Regions from separate parts of the Saccharococcus thermophilus genome, predicted to be linked through region 3. Evidence: riboswitches for the same ligand, from Rfam matches in the RefSeq annotation. Region 3 holds a riboswitch; each other region holds the start of a gene.
The links. A riboswitch is a leader RNA that binds a small molecule or an ion and turns the genes downstream of it on or off. The one in region 3 is predicted to bind S-adenosylmethionine.
Positions count from the first base shown of each region.

Region 1: another riboswitch for S-adenosylmethionine. It lies ahead of BDD39_RS04870 (hypothetical protein); the one in region 3 lies ahead of BDD39_RS13285 (methionine biosynthesis PLP-dependent protein).
Region 2: another riboswitch for S-adenosylmethionine. It lies ahead of BDD39_RS07415 (methionine ABC transporter ATP-binding protein); the one in region 3 lies ahead of BDD39_RS13285 (methionine biosynthesis PLP-dependent protein).
Region 4: another riboswitch for S-adenosylmethionine. It lies ahead of BDD39_RS01620 (LLM class flavin-dependent oxidoreductase); the one in region 3 lies ahead of BDD39_RS13285 (methionine biosynthesis PLP-dependent protein).

Region 1 is NZ_JAASRS010000001.1:928,676-934,104, forward strand. Features, by position in the region: gene opp4A (oligopeptide ABC transporter substrate-binding protein) at 1-1,303, shown strand, start outside; SAM riboswitch class I at 1,414-1,520, shown strand; gene BDD39_RS04870 (hypothetical protein) at 1,599-1,931, shown strand; gene BDD39_RS04875 (VOC family protein) at 1,959-2,342, shown strand; gene BDD39_RS04880 (AbrB family transcriptional regulator) at 2,361-3,428, opposite strand; gene BDD39_RS04885 (PaaI family thioesterase) at 3,544-4,026, shown strand; gene BDD39_RS04890 (PaaI family thioesterase) at 4,070-4,486, opposite strand; gene hutG (formimidoylglutamase) at 4,765-5,429, shown strand, end outside.
Region 2 is NZ_JAASRS010000001.1:1,431,960-1,437,388, reverse strand. Features, by position in the region: gene BDD39_RS07430 (MFS transporter) at 1-303, opposite strand, end outside; gene BDD39_RS07425 (MetQ/NlpA family ABC transporter substrate-binding protein) at 442-1,275, opposite strand; gene BDD39_RS07420 (methionine ABC transporter permease) at 1,313-1,978, opposite strand; gene BDD39_RS07415 (methionine ABC transporter ATP-binding protein) at 1,968-2,981, opposite strand; SAM riboswitch class I at 3,129-3,236, opposite strand; gene BDD39_RS07410 (IS256 family transposase) at 3,551-4,720, opposite strand; gene BDD39_RS07405 (NAD(P)H-hydrate dehydratase) at 4,878-5,429, shown strand, end outside.
Region 3 is NZ_JAASRS010000001.1:2,563,319-2,568,747, reverse strand. Features, by position in the region: gene BDD39_RS13315 (hypothetical protein) at 28-264, shown strand; partial or broken gene BDD39_RS16480 (YjcZ family sporulation protein) at 401-484, shown strand; gene spoVIF (sporulation-specific transcription regulator SpoVIF) at 604-861, shown strand; gene BDD39_RS13300 (GNAT family N-acetyltransferase) at 996-1,427, opposite strand; gene BDD39_RS13295 (YjcG family protein) at 1,429-1,950, opposite strand; gene BDD39_RS13290 (alpha/beta hydrolase) at 2,016-2,744, opposite strand; SAM riboswitch class I at 3,020-3,130, shown strand; gene BDD39_RS13285 (methionine biosynthesis PLP-dependent protein) at 3,207-4,310, shown strand; gene metC (cystathionine beta-lyase) at 4,315-5,429, shown strand, end outside.
Region 4 is NZ_JAASRS010000001.1:285,968-291,396, forward strand. Features, by position in the region: gene qoxB (cytochrome aa3 quinol oxidase subunit I) at 1-1,528, shown strand, start outside; gene qoxC (cytochrome aa3 quinol oxidase subunit III) at 1,532-2,146, shown strand; gene qoxD (cytochrome aa3 quinol oxidase subunit IV) at 2,148-2,447, shown strand; SAM riboswitch class I at 2,590-2,697, shown strand; gene BDD39_RS01620 (LLM class flavin-dependent oxidoreductase) at 2,767-3,828, shown strand; gene BDD39_RS01625 (ATP-grasp domain-containing protein) at 3,830-4,777, shown strand; gene BDD39_RS01630 (amino acid ABC transporter ATP-binding protein) at 4,927-5,429, opposite strand, start outside.

The sequences.
Region 1 (5,429 bases), 1.6 Mb from region 3:
CGGAGATGCGCTCATCCAGGATATCGTCGGCATGGACGAATACCATAGCGGAAAAGCGGACAAAATTTCAGGAATTAAAGTCATTGACGACAAAACATTAACCATTACATGGAAACATGCCAATCCATCTGTACTAACAGGCATTTGGGCATATCCGCTTCCGAAACATTATTTAAAAGATGTGCCGATTAAAGATTTGGCGAAATCGGATAAGATCCGCAAACATCCAATTGGCTTTGGTCCATTTAAAGTGAAAAAGATCGTTCCAGGCGAATCGGTTGAATTTGTTCGCAACGACGATTACTGGGCCGGAAAGCCGAACTTAAAAGGTGTTATCTTGAAGGTAGTCAGCCCGCAAGTTGTGCTGCAGGCGCTTAAAAAAGGAGAAATTGACATTGCCGAATTTCCAACTGACCAATATCTCAATGCGAAAGGAACAAAAAACCTTCAATTTATTGGAAAAGTCGATTTAGCTTACAACTATATTGGTTTTAAACTCGGGCACTGGGATGCGAAAAAACAAGAAAACGTGATGGATAATCCGAAATTCCAAAACAAAAAGCTTCGCCAGGCGATGGCATATGCGATTAATAACAAGGAAGTGGCAGACAGATTGTATCACGGTTTGCGTTTCCCGGCAACGACGCTTATTCCGCCATCCTTCCCAAGCTACCATGATAAAAATGAGAAAGGATACACATACGACCCAGAAAAAGCGAAAAAATTATTGGATGAAGCGGGATATAAAGATGTCGATGGCGACGGCTTCCGCGAAGATCCAAATGGCAAAAAATTCACCATTAATTTCCTCTCGATGAGCGGCGGGGATATTGCCGAACCATTAGCGAAATTTTACATGCAATGCTGGAAAAACGTCGGCTTGAATGTACAGCTGGTTGATGGCCGCTTGGCGGAATTCAACTCGTTCTATGATATGGTCGAAAAAGACGATCCGAAAGTCGATGTGTTCGCCGCGGCATGGTACACAGGAACCGATGTGGACCCATATGGATTATATGGCCGTAACGTTATGTTCAACTACTCTCGCTGGGTAAATGAGAAAAATGATGAACTGCTTGAAAAAGGTCATTCCGAGCAAGCATTTGATAAAGAATACCGCAAGAAAATTTACAACGAATGGCAAGAGTTAATGAATGAAGAAGTACCTGTCATCCCGACGCTATACCGCTCGATCATTTATGCGGTCAACAATCGTGTGAAAAACTTTACGGTTGACCCTAGTTCGAAATTGACATGGAAAGATGTCGGTGTCACTTCGGAGCAGCCGGAAGTAGCGCAATAATAAATCGGAAAGAAGGAGATTCCTTTGCTCTCCTTCTTTCCCTTATGAAAAAACAAAAAATCATTGTCATCATTGAGATACCGTGGTAAGATAGAGAAAAATTACATACAGTCTTATCAAGAGTGGACGAGAGATCGGGCTCGATGACTCCACAGCAACCTGCGTATTTCGCAAGGTGCTCCAACCCGCAAAGCGGTTTCGCTTTGGATGATAAGAACGGCCAAACCCCTTTCGCATCATTCATGGCGAAAGGGGTTTTTATGTACAAAACAAAGGAAGGAGGTGGGAACGCCGAGTGCGCGAAAATGATTTGATTCGCAGTTATATGGCGGCACACTTGAAAGCAGAATCGTTCGCTTCCCATGTCGCCCGGTGCATAAGAAAGCAGCTGTTGCAATTTGACAAAAAGACAGTGCTGCATTTTGACTGTTACGCGAATTTTTTTCATCTATATGGGCATACGCAAGGAAAGTCTTTTTATCTTATTTTGACGCTTGCGGAAGTGGAAGAATGGAAAGCCGCTGGTCCTTATGCGCTCGATCGCTATATTTTTAGCGAACTAGCGGAAAAAGGAATTTCGATCGTACATATGACTCCATATTTGCGGGCGGTATTTTCTCAATCTTGAAAATAATAAAAAAAGGGGAGAACTATGATGTCAGTGAAAAAATTCGAACATGTCGGCATTCAAGTAAAAGACATTGAAACATCGAAAAAGTTTTATCAAGAGGTAGTCGGTTTGGAATTGCTTAGCGAGATGACGCATACGAACGGCACGATGAAGCTGGCGTTTTTAGGATTGGATGGCTCGGTCATTGTCGAATTGATCGAAGGGTATAATCCGAATTTGCCGACGGAAGGAAAAGTGCATCACGTCGCCTTTACCGTTGAAGGAATTGAGCAAGAAAAAGAGCGGCTTCAATCGCTCGGTGTTCCGCTCGTCTGGGAAGATATTACGACGCTGCCAAACGGGGCGAAATATTTGTTTTTCCTTGGGCCGGATGGAGAATGGATCGAATTTTATGAACCAGCTAAGTAAAATGAAACCGCTCTGTTCCTAGTTGCGAACAGAGCGGTTTTTCCATGCCGTATCGGTAATGTATGGAAATTTGCGAAACACCCATTTCAAGACGTTCGGCACAACGATAATGACAAGCAATAGCCGCATAAACTGCAGCGAGCTGACGATGGCCGGGTCGCCGCCGACTGTCTGCGCCGTTAATACCATTTCCACTAGCCCGCCCGGTGCCAGGCTTAACAGCGCGGTCGACAGTGGAAGATCCGTTAATTTCGCAAATGCCCAGCCGCATCCGAATGATAAAGCAATTAATACTAGCGCAAGCAGGAAATATACCCAGCTAAATTTTCCGCCAAGCTTAATATCTTCTAACGTAATGCGGTTTCCCATGTTCATTCCAACGCTAATTTGTGCCAAAATAATCAACCATGAAGGCAGTGACGGCAAGTTTACTCCAGCCACATGCATAACTGCCGTTACGGCAAGCGGTCCGACGACGTATGCCGCCGGAATGACGTTTCGTAAAAGAAGCGCACCGAAAATGCTTAACAAAAACCAAGCGTAATGACCATCGGAAGAGGCAGCAGCCGCCTGAGCTGCGGAGCTTCCTGACGGCGCATGTCCGCTCAACCAATGGACAACGACCGTTGGCACAAGAAAAACGACCGTTAATAAACGAATCGTTTGAAAAATCGTTACTAGCGCTGTATTGGCATTGAACGATTCACTAGCGGCCACCATTTCCGACAATCCGCCAGGAACGGAGGCAAACACGCTTGTCACTTTATCCATATGCGTCCATTTCGTCACCGCGATGCTGTTCATAATATTGATGACAATCAGGGACACAGCGACAGCGAGAAACGGAACAATATATGGCGCAATTGTTAACAGTGTCTCTTTTGTAAACGACAGTCCAAAGTAGGTGCCTAAAACAATCAATCCGCTGTTGGATAACGCCTTTGGCGCCGCTACTTGGCGCTTGATGACCGTTTTCCAAACAAGCATTCCGGTAATGGCCCCGAGCATCCACGGAATCGGGGAATGGAGATGATAAAACAGCAAGCCGGTCAGTCCCGCGACGATATAGGTTTCTAACACTTTCATTGCTGCAGTCCTTTCCATTCTCTGTAAACCTATCACTATTGTAAAGGAAATTAAAAGGAAAAGGAAGTAATGTGCTCATTGTGATATACTGAAAAGGAAAGGGGAGGGAGAAATCATGGAAGAACAAGTAAAACACGCCATTCAAGACGAATATCCAGAGGAATTTGCCTGGTGCTACGGATGCGGCCGGATGAATGAGCACGGCCACCATTTCCGCACGGGATGGCAAGGGGAGAAAACGGTCACGATTTACACGCCGCGCCCTGAGCATATTGCCATTCCCGGCTTTGTGTATGGCGGATTGATCGCCTCGCTGATCGACTGCCACGGAACGGGTTCGGCCGCGCTGGCACTGCATCGCAAAAACGGCCATGAACCTGGTGACGGCGAGACTCCGCCGCGTTTTGTCACCGCTTCGCTGAAGGTGGAGTTTGTCAAGCCGACGCCGCACGGGGGGCCACTGAAAGCGGTGGGAACCGTCGAAGAAATTCATCCGAAAAAGTGGAAAGTAGATACGGAAGTATTCGCCGATGGAGAACTTTGCGCGCGCGGTGAAGTCGTGGCGGTGGTCATGCCGAAGACGTTTGGGCAAAAATAACACGTCCATTCGCAAGCAAAAAGCAGGAGGTCGTCCTGCTTTTTTATCGTTTTGGCATGATCATTACCGAGGAAACGGCGCTTGCCACTTCTTTGCCGTTTTGCGTTAAGACAGCGGTCAGGTAGGAAACGGTGCGTCCGAATTTTTCCACCCTCGCTTCGACTTCCACTTCGCCGACAACGGTCGGGCGATGGAACGTCGTATGCAGATTGATCGAAGCGAATGTTTGGTCTTCATGAAGCAATGTCGTAATCGCATACGCCATCATAATATCGGCCGCCGCACTGACAAATCCGCCCATAATGACGCCGTTGCCGTTGAGCAAATGCTCCCCGATCGTCCATTTTCCTTTCGCATATCCTTCGCCTGTTTCCACTAATTGAACGCCAAGCGATGTATCACAGGCTGGCGGTGCACTTTTTCCTGCAATGACTTCGTGCAAGTTGACGGTTTTTGCCATAGCCACAATCCTTTCTTTAAAAATGGTAAGCTCCCATACTACCTATTCGCGAAAATAAGAAGATTTCCTTTTTTCTCTCTTCCTTTTCCCTTTCCTAACCATTTAGTTGCTTATGGGATCGGGTCGCTATGCATAAGTTAAAATAGACGGCAAAACAAAAGAAGGGATATCATTTACGCGATGGGAACAAGAACTAGAACCTGATATAGACAAATCAACGCAATGACTAATCTAGGATGTTGGTGTCGTGCAGAGCATAAAGTAGGGGGTCTCGTTTTATGTACAAACAGCCGGACAAGGAGAGATGGAAGGGGCGGATCGACAGCGAGAGCGATGAAAAAAGTTTTCGCGTCCATCAAAAAATTCGTCTTCTTGATATGGGGCAAATACAGGCACAGGCAGAAAACGCCTTTGCTTTATTAGGCTTCCAATGTGATGAAGGGGTCCGCCGCAATCGAGGGCGGCAAGGAGCGTATCACGCGCCGGTGGAAGTGAAAAAGGCGCTGGCGAACTTGCCGTGGCACCTGCCGCCTGACGTAATACTTTACGATGTGGGCGAAATTACTTGTGAAGGAGGAGAATTAGAAAACAGCCAGAAACATTTGGGGCAAGCGGTAGAGCGCCTTATCCGCCATCGCATCACGCCGGTTGTCATCGGCGGCGGACATGAGACCGCGTACGGGCATTATCTCGGCGTACGGCAGGCGGTCGGTCCGGAAACGAAGCTTGGCATTATCAACATCGACGCCCACTTTGACATGCGCCCATATGAACAAGGGCCGTCATCGGGGACGATGTTTCGGCAAATATTAGATGAAGATGGAAACGCGGGATACTGCTGCCTCGGCATTCAGACGCTAGGCAACACGGCGGCGTTATTTGAAACCGCGAAGCGATACGGATGCACGTACATGTTGGAGGAAGAATTGACATTGGAAAAGTT
Region 2 (5,429 bases), 1.1 Mb from region 3:
AAAGTTTGGGCTAAATGCCATGGCCATTGCCAATATTGATGTCAGCAGCATGGACATCATCATCACATTCTTTTTGCCTATCCGGTCCGATAAACTGGCCGCTACGAGCATCATTACCGCTAACGTTCCGGTAGACGCGGACACCGTTAAGCTGGCGGAAGCGGCGGAAACGTGAAATTCTTTCGCGAAAATCGGCAACAGCGGCTGCGTCGTGTATAAAATCGCAAAGGTGACAAACCCGCCGAAAAATAGTGCCAAACTTGCTTTTATGTATTCGGCGCTGCCTTTTTGGATGTACGTCAATGTTCTCGCCTCTTTTATTTTGTTTATTGTTATATTCTTACTATAACTCTTTTAGATGGAAGACGTCCATGTCCTGAAATGCCATCGAAAATCACGAAAACAAACACGCCGCAATCAGGCGGCGTGTTTGCATCATTATTACTGTTTTCGTTCCAGCATCCATTTTGGTTTTCCGAACCCTTTAAATTCTTTGTCGATCACTTCTTCGAATTCTTTCGATTCGACGGCTTCTTTAATATCTTTGACAAATTGTTTATGTAAATCTTTTGTGTTGACAACGATGCGGTTGCGATAGTCATCAGGCATGTTTTCGAGTGCAATGGCATCCATTAAATTCATTTTTGCGGCTAAGGCATAGTTGCCAGGAACAGCGGCCAAATCAACGCTTTCCACAGTACGCGGCAATTGGCCAGCTTCAACCGGCTTAAACTGAAGGTGTTTTACATTTTCTTTTATATCTTTTTCCGAAACAGTCAGCGGGTTGACAGATGGATCGAGCTTAATTAATTTTTTGTCTTGCAAGATTAAAAGTGCTCTTGCCAAGTTGGTGGGATCGTTCGGAATCGCAATTTCACTTCCATCTTTAATTTCATCGAGCGATTTAAATTTCTTCGAGTAAATGCCCATCGGCGCCGTTGGAACGATAATGACTTCGGAAAGGTCGAGGTGATGTTCTTTTGCGAAATTTTCCATATAAATTTTATGCTGGAACAAATTAGCGTCTAAATCACCGTTGGCCAGCGCCAAGTTTGGCTGAATATAGTCGCTGAATTCGACTACTTTCACTTTGTAGCCTTTCTTTTCCAATACAGGTTTAATCGCTTTATTGACCATGTCGCTGTAGGGATCGGAAGTCGCTCCGATCGTTAGCTCTTTTTTCTCTGGAGTGCCGGAAGCCGTTTCCTTGCCCGCGCACGCGACAAGAAGCCCGATGGAAAGCAAGAAAACGAGAAAGATCGATAGTTTTTTCATGATAAAGTCCCCCTTAGTAGTTTATATTTTAACGACCTCACCGCTTATCGACCAAGCGAGCGATGTGGTCGCCGACAAACTGAATGATTTGAACAAGACAAATTAAAATGACAATCGTTGTAATCATAACGGTGTTGTCGTAGCGGTAATACCCGAAGCGAATCGCCAAGTCGCCGATGCCGCCGCCGCCGACAATTCCGGCCATTGCCGAATATCCAACTAAACTAATTGTTGTGATTGTAATTCCATGCACAATGCCAGGGCGTGCCTCAGGCAGCAGCACATCTTTGATAATCATCCAAGGTGTCGCTCCGACGGCAACCGCTGCTTCGATCACCCCTTTTTCGATTTCTCGCAACGATGTTTCTACAATTCTTGCAAAAAACGGAACGGCAGCGACCGACAAAGATACGGACGCAGCAGTAGGTCCGATCGTTGTTCCGGTAATCAGTTTCGTAAGCGGCAACAGCCCGACGAGCAAGATGACAAACGGTATCGAGCGAATCATATTGACGATAAAGCCAAGGACGGATTTGACCACTGTGTTCTCCAAAAACAGACCGCGGTCGGTGACGAATAAGAGAATTCCGAGCGGCAAACCGGCAAGGATCGCGACGAAAAGGGAAATTGCCACCATATAAATCGTCTCTAAAAACGCTTTGTTCAGTTCGGGAATTAAATCAATTAACGCATCAAGCAGCATGTGCAATCACTTCCAATCCGTTCGTTCTTTGCGAAATGTAGTGAATGGCCCGCTCGATTTCTTCCGGTTCGCCGATCAGCTCCATGACAAAGATTCCGAGCGGCATCTCTTGAATATACTCGATTTTTCCATGCAAAATATTGCATTTTACTTTAAAGGTTTGTAGCATATCAGAAACGATTGCTTCCTCGGCTGTCTTCCCTTTGAACTGGATTTTGACAATCGTTCCTGTCCGCTTCTGCAGCAGATGATCAGGGAGTTCAAACCGCAATATACTGTTGATAAAGGACTTTGTTAATTCTTCTTTCGGATTTGTAAAAATGTCATATACGGTACCTAATTCGATGATTTTCCCGTTTTGCATGACAGCGACGCGGTCGCATATATCTTTGACCACTTCCATTTCATGTGTAATCAGCACAATCGTAATGCCAAGTTCACGGTTGATTTTTTTCAACAGCGTCAAAATCGATTTTGTTGTACTTGGGTCTAGCGCCGATGTTGCTTCGTCGCACAAGAGGACGGTCGGGTCGTTGGCAAGCGCCCGCGCGATGCCAACCCGCTGCTTTTGCCCGCCGCTTAGCTGGGAAGGGTACGCATCCCGCTTATCGGAAAGCCCGACCATTTCAAGCAATTCATTGACTCTTTTTTCAATTTCTTCTTTTGGCTTTTTTGCCGCTTTTAAGGCAAATGCGACATTTTCAAACACAGTTTTGGAGCTGACAAGATAAAAGTGTTGAAAAATCATTCCGATTTTTAAGCGGGCCTGCCGCAGCTGTTTGTCATTCAACGTTGTTAAATCGACACCATCGATGATGACTTGGCCAGATGTCGGGCGTTCCAAAAGATTTAAACAGCGCAACAACGTGCTTTTGCCGGCACCGCTATAGCCGATAATTCCAAAGATCTCCCCGTCTTGAATGGTTAAGGATACGTTGTCGACGCCGACGACTTGCTTTTTTTTCGTGGAATAAATTTTTGTTACATTTTTTATTTCGATCATCACTTCTTCCCTCCCGATCTATTTGCGGAGTTTTATGTAATTGTGAAAAACTATGTATGTAAGAATTTTTGCTTCTTTGCTTTTCCTGGAGCTGGAAAATAAAAACGCCCCTTTCATTCAGAAAGAGGCATCGGTATGTAAATACCCGACTTATCTTTCAGAATGAAAGCCATTCTGCAGGAATTGGCACCGTTCCCTAAAAGGGAGGTTGCCGGACGTCATTGGGCCTGTTCCCTCGGTCACTCTTGATAAGCGGTTTGTTGTATGCAATTTTTACATTCATCATAATTCCAAGAAAGCCGATTGTCAATATTGGTTTTGGTGATGATAGGTAAGACAGCGCTTACATCATTGTTATACCGCGAAAAAGTTTTTTTGCAGGTGTTTTCCTTTTTCATGGAGAACAAATTAGGTACCGTCAAGAATTTTGTGTAATGTAAGATAGATAGGGTATCTCTGAAATGGATTTAGAATAGAGGGGGGATATTTCCTCCACACGAGAGACTGAATATTCAGTCTCTTGTGTGGAAAGGGAGAATCCTCCTATTTTGTTTATTTACAATATTTGGTTAACAATAACGTTCTTCAAACATTCGTTGAAGAGCTTCCTGCGCTTCGGCAAATCCTCTTAACTTTCGCCCTGCCCATTTCTCATTAAAATCTTGGATGGTCAAATACACGACTTTTTCCGCGGCTTCTAAACTGCTCAAACTGTTCATCGGCTTTAGACGTTTCCGAATCTCTTTGATCGTTCGTTCGATGACATTCGTCGTGTAAATCACACTTCGAATACTGCTTGGATAATCCATAAATGTAAGGAGGACATCCAACTCATTGGCCCAAGACTGAACTTCTCTTGGATATTTGCTGGACCATTTCGACTCAAACTGTTGAAACATTTGTAACGCCATCTCCTTATTCGGCGCGCGATAAATCAGCTTGAGATCCTCGGCCACTTCGAATTGGTCTTTTTTCCGAACACGGCTGAGGGTGTTGCGGACTTTGTGCACGACACAGCGCTGCACATCGGCTTTCGGATACACCGCCTTAAAGGCTTCCTCCAGCCCCGGAAGGCCATCGAAGACGCCAAGAAGCACTTCCTTGACGCCTCTTTGGTAGAGGTGTTGAAGAATTTCCTGCCATCCATAGGCGCTTTCTTGTCCTCCCACGAAGAAATCCAGAATTTCTCGATACCCTTCTTCATTCACTCCTAACACCACATAAATGACTTCTTTCTCTACCGTATCGCGGCGAAGTTTCACGTACAAGCCGTCCAAATATAAGACAGAATAACGTTTGGATAGTGGACGATGGTGCCATTTCTCGATGTCTTCTTTCACGACATCGGTAATACGGCTGATCGTCGCTGGAGAATAAGCATTTCCTAGAATTCGTTCGATAAACTTGCCAATTTCCCGTGTACTCATGCCACTTTGATACATCCTAATGATGGCTTCCTCCAGCCAGCCGGTGTGGCGTTGATAAGGGGCAAACAACTGTGTTTGAAATTCCCCGTTTCGGTCTCTTGGAACCAAAAGACCCTCAATCCGGCCATATTGCGTATCTAGATTTCGCTGATAGTAGCCGTTTCTCATATTCGGCGTTCCAGCCTGTTCGATTTCGAGGAAATGTTTGATTTCTTCCCGCATAATCAGCTCTAATTTTTCCTTCACAAACTGACGAATGACACTTTCCAGTTGATTTGCCCAGTCGACATTCGGTATACTTCTTTTAGACATAGGTAGGGTACTCCTTTCTCTAAGATTTTTGGTCCAATCAGAGAATACCCTACCTTTTTTCTTTTGTTCTAGCAAAATGCTTTACACAAACTTTTATACATCATCACAAATTAATGAAACGGGACAAATACATATTTAGCAGATGGGGGTGAGCATGATGCATATCGTTACAGCCGCAGAAATGTACGAAATCGACCGCGACACGGTTGAACAGATCGGCATCAGCGCCGATTCTTTGATGGAAGACGCCGGACAGGCGCTGTTTCATGTGCTGCGCGAACGCATTCCACGTTCGGCGCGTGTGGCGGTGCTAGCCGGGACAGGCAACAACGGGGGCGACGGATTGGTTGTCGCAAGGATGTTCAAAAGCAATGGCTATGATGTGGATGTATGGCTCGTTCCGCCAAAAGAAAAGGTGAAAGGCGCGGCGAAAACGGCGCTGGAGGTGTATGAGCGTTCCGGATATGACTGGAAACCATATGCGGGAAATGAACAAGCGTTTGCCGCACACATTTTACAATACGATGCCATCATTGACGCTTTGCTTGGCATTGGCATCAAAGGAGAGGTGCGGCCTCCGTATAGAGAGATCATTGAGCTTGTCAACCGTTCCCGCGCTATTGTCTATGCGATCGATATCCCAAGCGGAACCCCAGCGGACGGGGGAGAGGCCGAAACTGCGGTTCGCGCCGATGCCACGATTACGATT
Region 3 (5,429 bases):
CAAATGGTAAGAAAGGAGGCGGATATGGTGAGCAAGGAGTTAGAAAAAGCGCTAGAAACATGGGCAAATTCGAAAAAAGAGGGGCATGAGCAGTTTATTAAGGTGTTTGAAAAGTGGGGAAGTGACTTTGATAAACAAATACGGGAAATCGAAAAGTTAAATAACCAATTTTTAAAAGACATCCAAGGGAACTTAGATTATATAAACAAATGGTTTGCGAAAAAGGAAAACGAGTTTGCGAAGCTGTTTCGGTTATTTGGGTAACATATTCCACATGTGCCTATACCAGTTGCACGTGCGATGAATACGATAAAGTAACAAAGCGAAGGAGGTGCACCATATGTTTGGATGCTGCGGTTTCGGTGGTTACGGAGGTTACGGTTACGGAGGTTACGGCTACGGCTATGGCGGTGGCAGTAGCTTTGTGTTGATTGTTGTGTTGTTCATTTTGTTAATTATTGTTGGCACTTCGTTTGTGGGCTAATGTCATGTAACGGGTACGGGCTGTTTGATTCATCGGGCAGCTCGTACTTTTTCTTTCTGATGCATGCACTTATTGTATTTCACTTCATACGATATAAGAGAAAAAGGAGGATTTGGTAAATGGATAACCAGTTTTTTAAGAATATCGAAAAGAAAACAGGAGTAAATATGAAAGACGTATTGGAATTAGCGAATTCTTTGCAAAATGCCAACTTTAAAGATGAAAAAACAGTGCGTCACGTTATCAAGCGCGTCGCGCAAATCGCCAATCGGAAAGTGCCAAAAGAACTGGAAGACCAAATCGTCAAAACGATCATTCAAAACGGAAAACAGCTTGACTTCAGCACGATTGCCAACATGCTGAACAACAAAAAATAAGCAAAAGGGAGCTTTCCGAATCGGAGCTCCCTTTGCTATTTCCTATGTATTTTTATTTCTCTGGAAAAGGGGAATAAAGCCGAAAATGGAAAATCAACCATAAAAAAGAACCGTACCATTGCTTGATACGGTCTTTACCACGTTTTGACCATCGTGACATGCGGAATTCCGGCCTCCATAAACACATCCGAAACGGTTTTGTATCCGAGTTTTTCATAAAACGATTCGGCATGTGTTTGCGCATTTAATTTTAATTTTGACACACCTTGCTGCTTTGCAAATCGCTCAATCGCTTCCATGATCAGCTTTCCCGCCCCGCGGCCGCGGTATTGCGGCAGTACGCAAATTCGTTCAATTTTTCCAAGACCGTGATCAACGATGCGAAATCTACCGGCGCCGATGGGCTTTCCGTCATCATACAACACAAAGTGGGTCGCTTCTTGTTCAAATTCATCTATTTCCTCTTCTTCTGAAACCTGCTGTTCTTCAATAAAGACAATTCGACGAACGAGCAAGGCATCGTTATATAAAGGAGTGTCACTTTTTTTTCCGATGGCTACGTTCATGCTATTCCTGACCCTTTCCTCCAACCAAAAATGTTTCATATACTGTCCAAGAGCCATTTTCCAATTGATATAGAAGATGGAAACGATCGACCGTTTCTTCAAAATGAACGTCTTGCATTCGCAATTGTCCGTACACATCCGCATACTCCGCGCTTGGCAAATCACGGCCAATAGTAATATGAGGGACAAATACAAATTCTGGCTTATCGGCAAAGATTCCACTGTGGAGACGTTCATGGAGGCGCTGCAACGTTTCATTTGGTTCTACCTTCAAATAAATGACATTGCTTGCCGGATAAAACGAGCTGAATTTCGTCACTTTTAACGGGATGACATCCGTTTCCGCGGCAATTTTGCGCAGTTCTTTCACCATTTCTCCAATTTGCTGGCCATCTGCCTCAAAAGGGTCTTTCAACGTAACATGCGGCGGGATGAGGGAGTAATGGCTATCGTAACGCTTCCTATAGGAATTGGCAAAATCCTGTATTCGTTTCGAAGGAAATAAAGCAATACCATATTTCATAAAAAATCCCTCCTTATGATAAGTAGTACTTAATTATAACAAAATTCCGAAAAGTACGGTAGTGTTTACGAAGAAAGGAGATAAGCGATGGCACGCGGAACGTCAGGCTGCCAATACGTCCATGCATGACCACCATCAAATTCGCTGTATTCATACAAAAATCCTTTTTGGATAAATGCTTCACGTGCCTTTCGGTTTGGAGTGATAAAATCGCGCACGTTTCCGTCCGTCGTTTTTACCGCTGTTTCGTTTGTCCCTACCGAATGATAAATTTGCAATAATGATGGCTCGGAAAATTGCCGGATTTTTGCGATGATGCCTTCGTCTATATATGGCGACTGCATCGCAATTTTTCCAAATGTATGCGGATACAACAGTCCTGCCATCAAGGATACCGTGCCGCCGAGCGAATCGCCAATAAGCGCGCGCCCTTTTCCAATTTGGTACGTAGGAAACGTTTGATCTAAAAACGGAACAAGCTCATGGGCCAAAAAGCGTAAATACTGGCTGTTTTTCTTTCCGTTTGGATGGTATTTCTCATAGCGGTCCTTCACATCATGATACGGAATTCCGATGACAATGGTGTGATCAATCTCGCCGTTTTCCATCAGCTGCTCGATTACACTTTTTATTTTTCCATACATAAAATAATCTTTTCCATCCTGCGCAATTAAAAGAGAATATTTATGAAGCGGAGAAAAGGTGCTTGGCAAATATGCAAGCAGTGTTACTTCTTCTTCGAGCTCATTGCTGTAAATCGTATAGTCATGCATCGTTCCTTTTTGTGTCGCCATGATGTGTCCTCCAAAAAATAGCGATTCATCTGTTATTGTAACATATTTTTGCTAAAACATGTTAATAAACGCCGCCGAATTGTGCGGGTTTTTAAAAAGATAAACGATTTTTTGCTGTTTTTGTCAAAAAACTGTTTCAGCAAAATATGTACTGCAATCAGTTAGAACATATGAAAAACATAATGAGTTTTTCCGGCGTTATAAAAATTACTTGCAAAATTATTATGAATGGGTTAAATTTTTAGATAATAAAAAATGAATATCGGCAAGATGCGTTCTTATCGAGAGAAGCGGAGGGAACTGGCCCTGTGAAGCTTCAGCAACCAGCCAAGTATTGGCCAGGTGCTAAATCCAGCGAATTGAGTTTTCAATTCGGCAGATAAGAAGAAGCACTGACAAACGTATGGAAAAGTCTTCTTCTTAGAAGACTTTTTTTATTTTACAAAAGAGGGAGAGAGATAAATGGAGAAACTCGAGACATTGTTAGCGCAAATCGGAAACCGAAGCGAAACGGTAACAGGGACGGTCAATCCGCCTGTCTATTTTTCGACGGCATACCGTCATGAAGGAATTGGACAGTCGACGGGGTTTGACTACATCCGTACCGGCAACCCGACGCGCAAAATCGTCGAAGAAGCGATCGCCAAGCTCGAGGGCGGCGATCAAGGCTATGCGTTCAGCTCCGGCATGGCCGCAATTCAAACGGTGTTGGCGCTGTTTGAAAGCGGTGATGAATTTTTAGTTTCCGCCGACCTTTACGGAGGTACATATCGCTTGTTTGAACGCGGCTGGCGAAAATATGGTTTGTCTTTTCATTATGTAGATTTTCGCGACATACGATTAGTAGAGAACACGATTACCGAAAAAACGAAGGCGATTTTTTTGGAAACGCCGACCAATCCGCTCATGCAGGAAACCGATATCGCAGAAGTAGCGAAGCTGGCGAAAAAATACGATTTGCTTCTTATTGTCGATAATACGTTTTATACCCCGGTTCTGCAACGTCCGCTTGAACAGGGGGCCGATATTGTCATTCATAGCGCAACGAAATATTTGGGCGGCCATAACGATGTATTAGCTGGTCTTGTCGTGGCAAAGGGAGAGGAGCTTTGTCAACGCTTGGCGGAGTATCATAACGCGATCGGCGCCGTGCTTTCGCCGTTTGATTCGTGGCTGCTCATCCGCGGCATGAAGACGTTGGCGCTTCGGATTCGCCAGCATGAGGAAAACGCGAAACGAATCAGCGAGTTTTTAGCATCTCACGAAGATATTACCGATGTATTATACCCAGGAAGAGGCGGCATGTTATCGTTCCGCTTGCGTGAGGAAAAATGGGTCAACCGCTTTTTGCAAAGCTTGCGCTTAATTACGTTCGCCGAAAGTTTAGGAGGAGTGGAAAGCTTTATTACGTATCCGGCGACGCAAACGCATGCCGATATTCCAGAAGAAATCCGCATCGCCAACGGCGTCTGTAACCGGCTGCTGCGCTTTTCCGTCGGCATCGAACATGTCGAAGATTTAATCACCGACTTAGCGCAAGCGCTGAAAAACATGAAAGAGGTGTAAGAGGATGGAACAACAAGTTTCCTTTCAAACCAAACTGCTTCATAACAAATGGAAAATCGATCGGCAAACAGGGGCAGTAAGCGTGCCGATTCAGCATGCTTCAACGTTCCATCAATTCGATTTTGACACATTTGGCAAGTATGATTACAGCCGCTCTGGCAACCCGACGCGCGAGGCGCTCGAAGAAACGATCGCCGAACTAGAAGGAGGCGTGCGCGGCTTCGCTTTTTCCTCCGGGATGGCGGCGATTTCGACTGCGTTTCTTCTGCTATCCAAAGGTGACCATGTGCTCGTGACCGAAGATGTTTATGGCGGCACGTATCGCATAATCACCGAAGTGTTAAGCCGTTTCGGCATTGAATATACGTTTGTGGATATGACCGATTTGCATGAAGTTGCTACCCATATTCGTCCAAATACAAAAGTGATCTATGTCGAAACGCCGTCCAACCCGCTCTTAAAAGTAACCGATATTCAAGGAATTGTCAAATTGGCGAAAGCCAATGGCTGTTTAACTTTTTTGGATAATACGTTTATGACTCCCGCGCTCCAGCGTCCGCTTGACCTTGGCGTCGATGTCGTTCTTCATAGCGCGACGAAGTTTTTGGCAGGGCACAGCGATGTCGTGGCGGGGCTTGCGGTGGTGAAAGACGAGGAATTGGCGAAACAGCTGTACAAATTGCAAAACGCGTTCGGCGCCGTGCTTGGAGTGCAAGATGCGTGGCTGGTGTTGCGGGGATTAAAGACGCTGCACGTTCGCCTCAAGCAGTCGTCCGAATCGGCGCTCGCCATCGCCCGCTATTTATCTAGCCACCCGAAAGTGGAGGAAGTGTATTACCCAGGGCTTACGCACCACCCTGGACATTCGATTCATCGCTATCAAGCCTCGGGATTTGGCGCGGTATTATCGTTCCGCCTCGCCGATGAAGAAGCGGTGCGGACGTTTGTGAAACATGTTCGCCTCCCTGTATTCGCCGTCAGCTTAGGGGCGGTCGAATCAATTTTGTCCTATCCGGCGAAAATGTCGCACGCCGCGATGCCGAAAGAGGAACGAGAGCGGCGCGGCATTACCGACGGCCTGCTGCGGCTTAGCGTTGGCCTCGAGGCAGTGGAAGATTT
Region 4 (5,429 bases), 2.3 Mb from region 3:
CTGGCTCTTTTTCTTTGGCGCACTGCTTTTTAATATTTCGTTTGTCATTGGTGGCTCCCCAGATGCTGGCTGGACGTCGTATTTTCCACTTGCTAGCAATCAATTTAGCCCAGGGGTTGGCAATAACTATTACGCAGTTGCCTTACAAATTTCCGGAATTGGGACGTTGATGACCGGAATTAACTTTTTGGTGACCATTTTAAAAATGCGGGCGCCGGGTATGACGCTTATGCGCATGCCGATGTTTACATGGACGGTTTTAATTACATGTGTAATCATTATTTTCGCGTTTCCAGTCTTAACGGTCGCATTAGCGTTAATGACGTTTGACCGCTTGTTTGACACGCAATTTTTCACGATGGCTAACGGTGGTATGTCCATGCTTTGGGCAAACTTGTTCTGGATTTGGGGCCATCCGGAAGTGTATATCGTCGTTTTGCCAGCTTTCGGGATTTTTTCGGAAATTGTCAGCACGTTTGCCCGCAAACGTCTATTTGGTTATAAAGCAATGGTCGGTTCGATCGTTGGCATCGCCTTTTTAAGCTTTCTCGTTTGGGTGCACCACTTCTTTACGATGGGTGCAGGCCCAGCGGTAAACTCGTTTTTCTCGATTACAACGATGGCGATTGCGATTCCGACTGGGGTAAAAGTGTTCAACTGGCTATTTACACTGCGCAAAGGAAGAATTCGTTTTACGACAGCGATGCTTTGGGCGTTAGCGTTTATTCCAAACTTCGTCATTGGCGGGGTTACTGGCGTCATGCTCGCCATGGCAGCGGCGGACTATCAATATCATAATAGTTATTTCTTAGTTGCCCATTTCCATTATGTATTAATTGCTGGTACGGTGTTTGCTTGTTTTGCTGGGCTTCATTATTGGTATCCGAAAATGTTTGGTCATCTATTAAATGAACGTTTAGGAAAATGGACGTTCTGGCTCTTTATGATTGGATTTAACGTTTGCTTCTTTCCAATGTATTTCTTAGGATTAATGGGAATGACGCGACGCATGTACACGTACTCTGCCGGACTTGGCTGGACGCCGCTGAACGTTGTCGCGACGATTGGCGCGGCGCTGATGGGTATCGGCTTTATCATGCTTTGCTATAACATTTATTACAGCGCGCGGTACGGCGAGCGCGACATGACCGGAGACCCGTGGGACGGACGCACGCTCGAGTGGGCGACTGCTTCACCGCCAGCGCACTACAATTTCCCAATCACTCCGGAAGTAACGGATTTGGACGCTTATTGGGTGATGAAGAAAAACGGCAACGGATTTGAAGTAAAAGAAGAACAATTAAAGCCGATTCATATGCCAAGCAACTCAGGCCGCCCGTTCTTGATTTCGATTGCGTTTTTCTTCGCGGGCTTTGGTCTTGTCTTTAAATGGTTTACGCTGGCGATTATCGCTGCGATCTTCATTATTCTCGGTTTAATTCTCCGTTCGTTTGACGATGATGACGGCTATTACATTAGCGTGGACGAGATTAAACGCACGGAGCGTTTGGCACGGAAGGGGGCGTAACGGATGGCAGAAGCAGCTCACCGATATGATGAAACGATGCCGCTCGAGTATCGGACGGAAGAAAGCCGTTTAAATATTTTAGGATTTTGGATTTTCCTTGGCGCCGAGGTCGCGTTGTTTGCGACCTTGTTCGCCACCTATCTTGTTTTATTTCAGCGTACGGGAAGCGGCCCGACCGCGAAAGACCTATTTGAGGTAAAAGATGTTTTAATCGAAACGTTGCTTCTATTAACAAGCAGCTTTACGTGCGGACTCGCCATTTTTGAAATGCGCCGCGGCCGCATGAGCGGGCTGTTGGCATGGCTGTTGGTGACGCTTCTTTTAGGCGCAGGGTTTATTACCTTTGAAATTCGCGAATTTATTCATTATGTCCATGAAGGGGCAACGATACAGACAAGCGCGTTTCTCTCTAGCTTTTTCGTGCTTGTCGGAACGCACGGGGCGCACGTCAGCCTTGGGATTGGCTGGATGATTTTAATTATCATTCAGCTGCTGCAGCGCGGATTTACGCCGCGGACGGCAAGAAAAGTGTTTATCGTCAGCTTGTATTGGCACTTCCTTGACGTCGTGTGGATTTTTATCTTTACATTAGTTTATTTGACCGGGATGGTGATCTAGGATGGGTGCAAACAATCACCATGAATCATTTCCTTGGAAACATATCATTGGATTTATTCTCTCGCTTGTGCTGACGTTCGCTGCGCTTTGGGTCGCGCTATCTTCGGGATTAACGGTGAAGGCGATTATTGGCGTCATCGTCATTTTTGCGATCATTCAAGCAAGCTTGCAGCTATTTATGTTTATGCATATGACGGAAAGCGACAGCGGCAAAATTCAAACGATCAATATGGCGTATGCCTTTTTTATTGCGATAGTGGTTGTTGCCGGGTCGGTTTGGACGATGTCATTCGTATTGTAATGCGGAATCGCTGGCTCTCTCTATGTAGGAGAGCCAGCTTTTTTATATATTGACGGCAAATATAACGCTATGATAGGATAAAAGAAATCCAAGAAAGAAGATAAAATAAAGCGGAAAAAACGGAGATTAAACGAAATAGTAAATCTTATCCAGAGAGGTAGAGGGACTGGCCCGATGAAGCCCAGCAGCCCCTGATGTTCGTCAGAAAGGTGCTAATTCCAGCAGAACGGTTGGTTCTGGAGGATAAGATGAAGCAAAAACTTCTTCTTATCGAAGAAGTTTTTTATTTTTCCGGTTCATGGGGGAGGAGAGGAGCAAGATGAGATACGGGTTTTGGCTGCCGATTTTCGGAGGATGGCTGCGCAATGTTGATGATGAAATGATGCCGGCGACGTTTGAATATGCCAAAACGGTGGCGCAAAAAGCGGAACAATGGGGATATAGCACGACATTAGTCGCCGAGCTGTATTTAAATGATATAAAAGGACCGGAGAGCGATTCGCTGGAAGCATGGTCGACCGCGGCGGCGCTGGCGGCGGTGACAGAAAAATTGGAAATTATGGCGGCAGTCCGTCCCGGTTTCCATAATCCGGCTGTTACGGCGAAAATGGCGGCCAATATTGACCACATCAGCAACGGCCGCTTCACGCTGAATGTCGTATCAGCATGGTGGGAAGAAGAAGCACGTCAATATGGCGGCATTTTTACCGAACATGATGAGCGCTATGACCGCACGGAAGAATTCGTTCAAGTGTTAAAAGGGATGTGGACGAACGATGTATTTGATTTCCGGGGAAAATTTTATGAAGTAAAAGGTGCCCATTTAGCACCGAAACCAGTACAAAAGCCGTATCCGGTTTTGTACGCCGGCGGCGAGAGCGAACGGGGAAAACAAGCGATTGTGGAGCATTGCGATGCGTATGTGATGCATGGCGGAACAGTCGAAGAAATCGCCCGCAAAGTTGCTGATATGAAGCAGCGACGCAAACAGGCGGGAAAAGAGCCGTTTCGCTCGTTTGGCATGGCGGCGTTTGTCATTTGCCGCGACAGCGAGGAGGAAGCGCAGGCGGAATTAAAGCGCATTACCGACGTCAAATTATCGAGCGGCTATGCAGGATATAAGGATTTCGTCAATAAATCCCAGCTTGAGTTGCAGTTAAAATTGCAAGACTATTCCGTATCGAATCGTGGACTGCGGCCAAACTTCATCGGCACGCCGGAGCAAATTGCCGATCGCATTTTGGCGTATGAAGCTGCAGGGGTTGATTTATTATTATTACAATTTTCTCCGCAATTGGAGGAAATGGAGCAGTTTGCCAAACAAGTAATGCCGCTTGTCGAGGAGCGACGGAATTCGCTTGCGGCAAAAGGGGGAAAATAAGATGAGCAAAATTTACATTATTCATGAAAATAGCGAATGGACCGTGCATTTAACGCGGCGGTTGGATGAACTTGGTCTGCCTTATGAAGAATGGTTTTTAGACAAGGGGACGATCGATTTATCGGCGACGCCGCCGGAAGGGGTATTTTACAACCGGATGAGCGCCTCTTCCCATACGCGGGGGCATCGTTTTGCTCCGGAATTCACGGAAGCGGTGCTCGCCTGGCTCGAGCGCCATGGGCGCCGGGTGTTTAACGGAAGCAGGGCGCTGCGTTTAGAAGTGAGCAAAGTAAATCAATATACGGCGTTAAATGCGCATGGAATCCGCACGCCGAAAACGATTGCCGCCGTCGGCAAGGAACAAATTATGGAAGCGGCGAAACAGCTTGGCGCGCCTTCGTTCATTACGAAACATAACCGCGCTGGAAAAGGGCTTGGTGTGCAGCTGTTCCATTCCATTGAAGCGCTTGGGCAGTATCTCGAAAGCCCTGCTTTTGAGGATTCGGTCGACGGCATTACACTGGTGCAAGAATATATTCAAGCGCCGGAGCCGTTCATCACCCGTTGTGAATTTGTCGGCGGAAAATTCATGTACGCCGTGCGCGTAGACACATCGGAGGGGTTTGAACTTTGCCCGGCGGATGCTTGCCAAATCGGCGATTTGTTCTGTCCAGTCGGTGAAACGGCAATGCGTCCGAAATTTGAAATTATAGACGGCTTTTCCGATCCGATACTTGAGAAATATGAGCAGTTTTTGCGCGCCAATGATATTCACATCGCCGGCATCGAGTTTATTCGCGATCAAAACGGCACGATTTTTACTTATGATGTCAACACCAATACGAATTACAACTCGGAGGCGGAGGCGCGCGCCGGCAAGTTTGGCATGTTAGAGGTGGCCAAGTTTTTAGGCGAGGAATTAAAGCGGATTCAAACCGCTTCGGTATAAATAATAAATATAGCCCTGGTTTCCAGCCTTTTGCAGGCGCAAAAACCAGGGCTATGTGTTTGCGCATGGAAGCAGCGTGCCAGCGCCTTTGCTGCTGTGGTCCATAAAAAACCTTGTCGCTTCATTGCGGCAACAAGGCAAATACGAGGTTACAGCACCTTCGACAAAAACGATTTTGTCCGTTCATGTTTTGGATTATCAAAAATTTCACTCGGCGTACCTTCTTCGACGATGTAGCCGCCATCCATAAACAGGACGCGGTCGCCGACTTCACGGGCAAAGCCCATTTCGTGTGTCACGACAACCATGGTCATTCCTTCGTTTGCGAGCTGTTTCATGACGGCCAGCACTTCTCCGACCATTTCTGGGTCTAAGGCGGATGTCGGCTCGTCAAACAGCATCACTTTCGGTTCCATCGCCAAGGCGCGAGCGATCGCGACGCGCTGCGCCTGTCCGCCCGATAGCGAATCCGGGTAGACGTTTGCCTTTTCTTGCAGTCCGACTTTTTTAAGCAGCTCCATTGCTTTTGCTACTGCTTTTTCACGCGGCCATTTCCGCACTTTTATTGGAGCGAGTGTGATGTTATCGAGCACGGTCATATGCGGGAATAAGTTAAAGCGCTGGAATACCATTCCGACTTCTTCGCGCACTT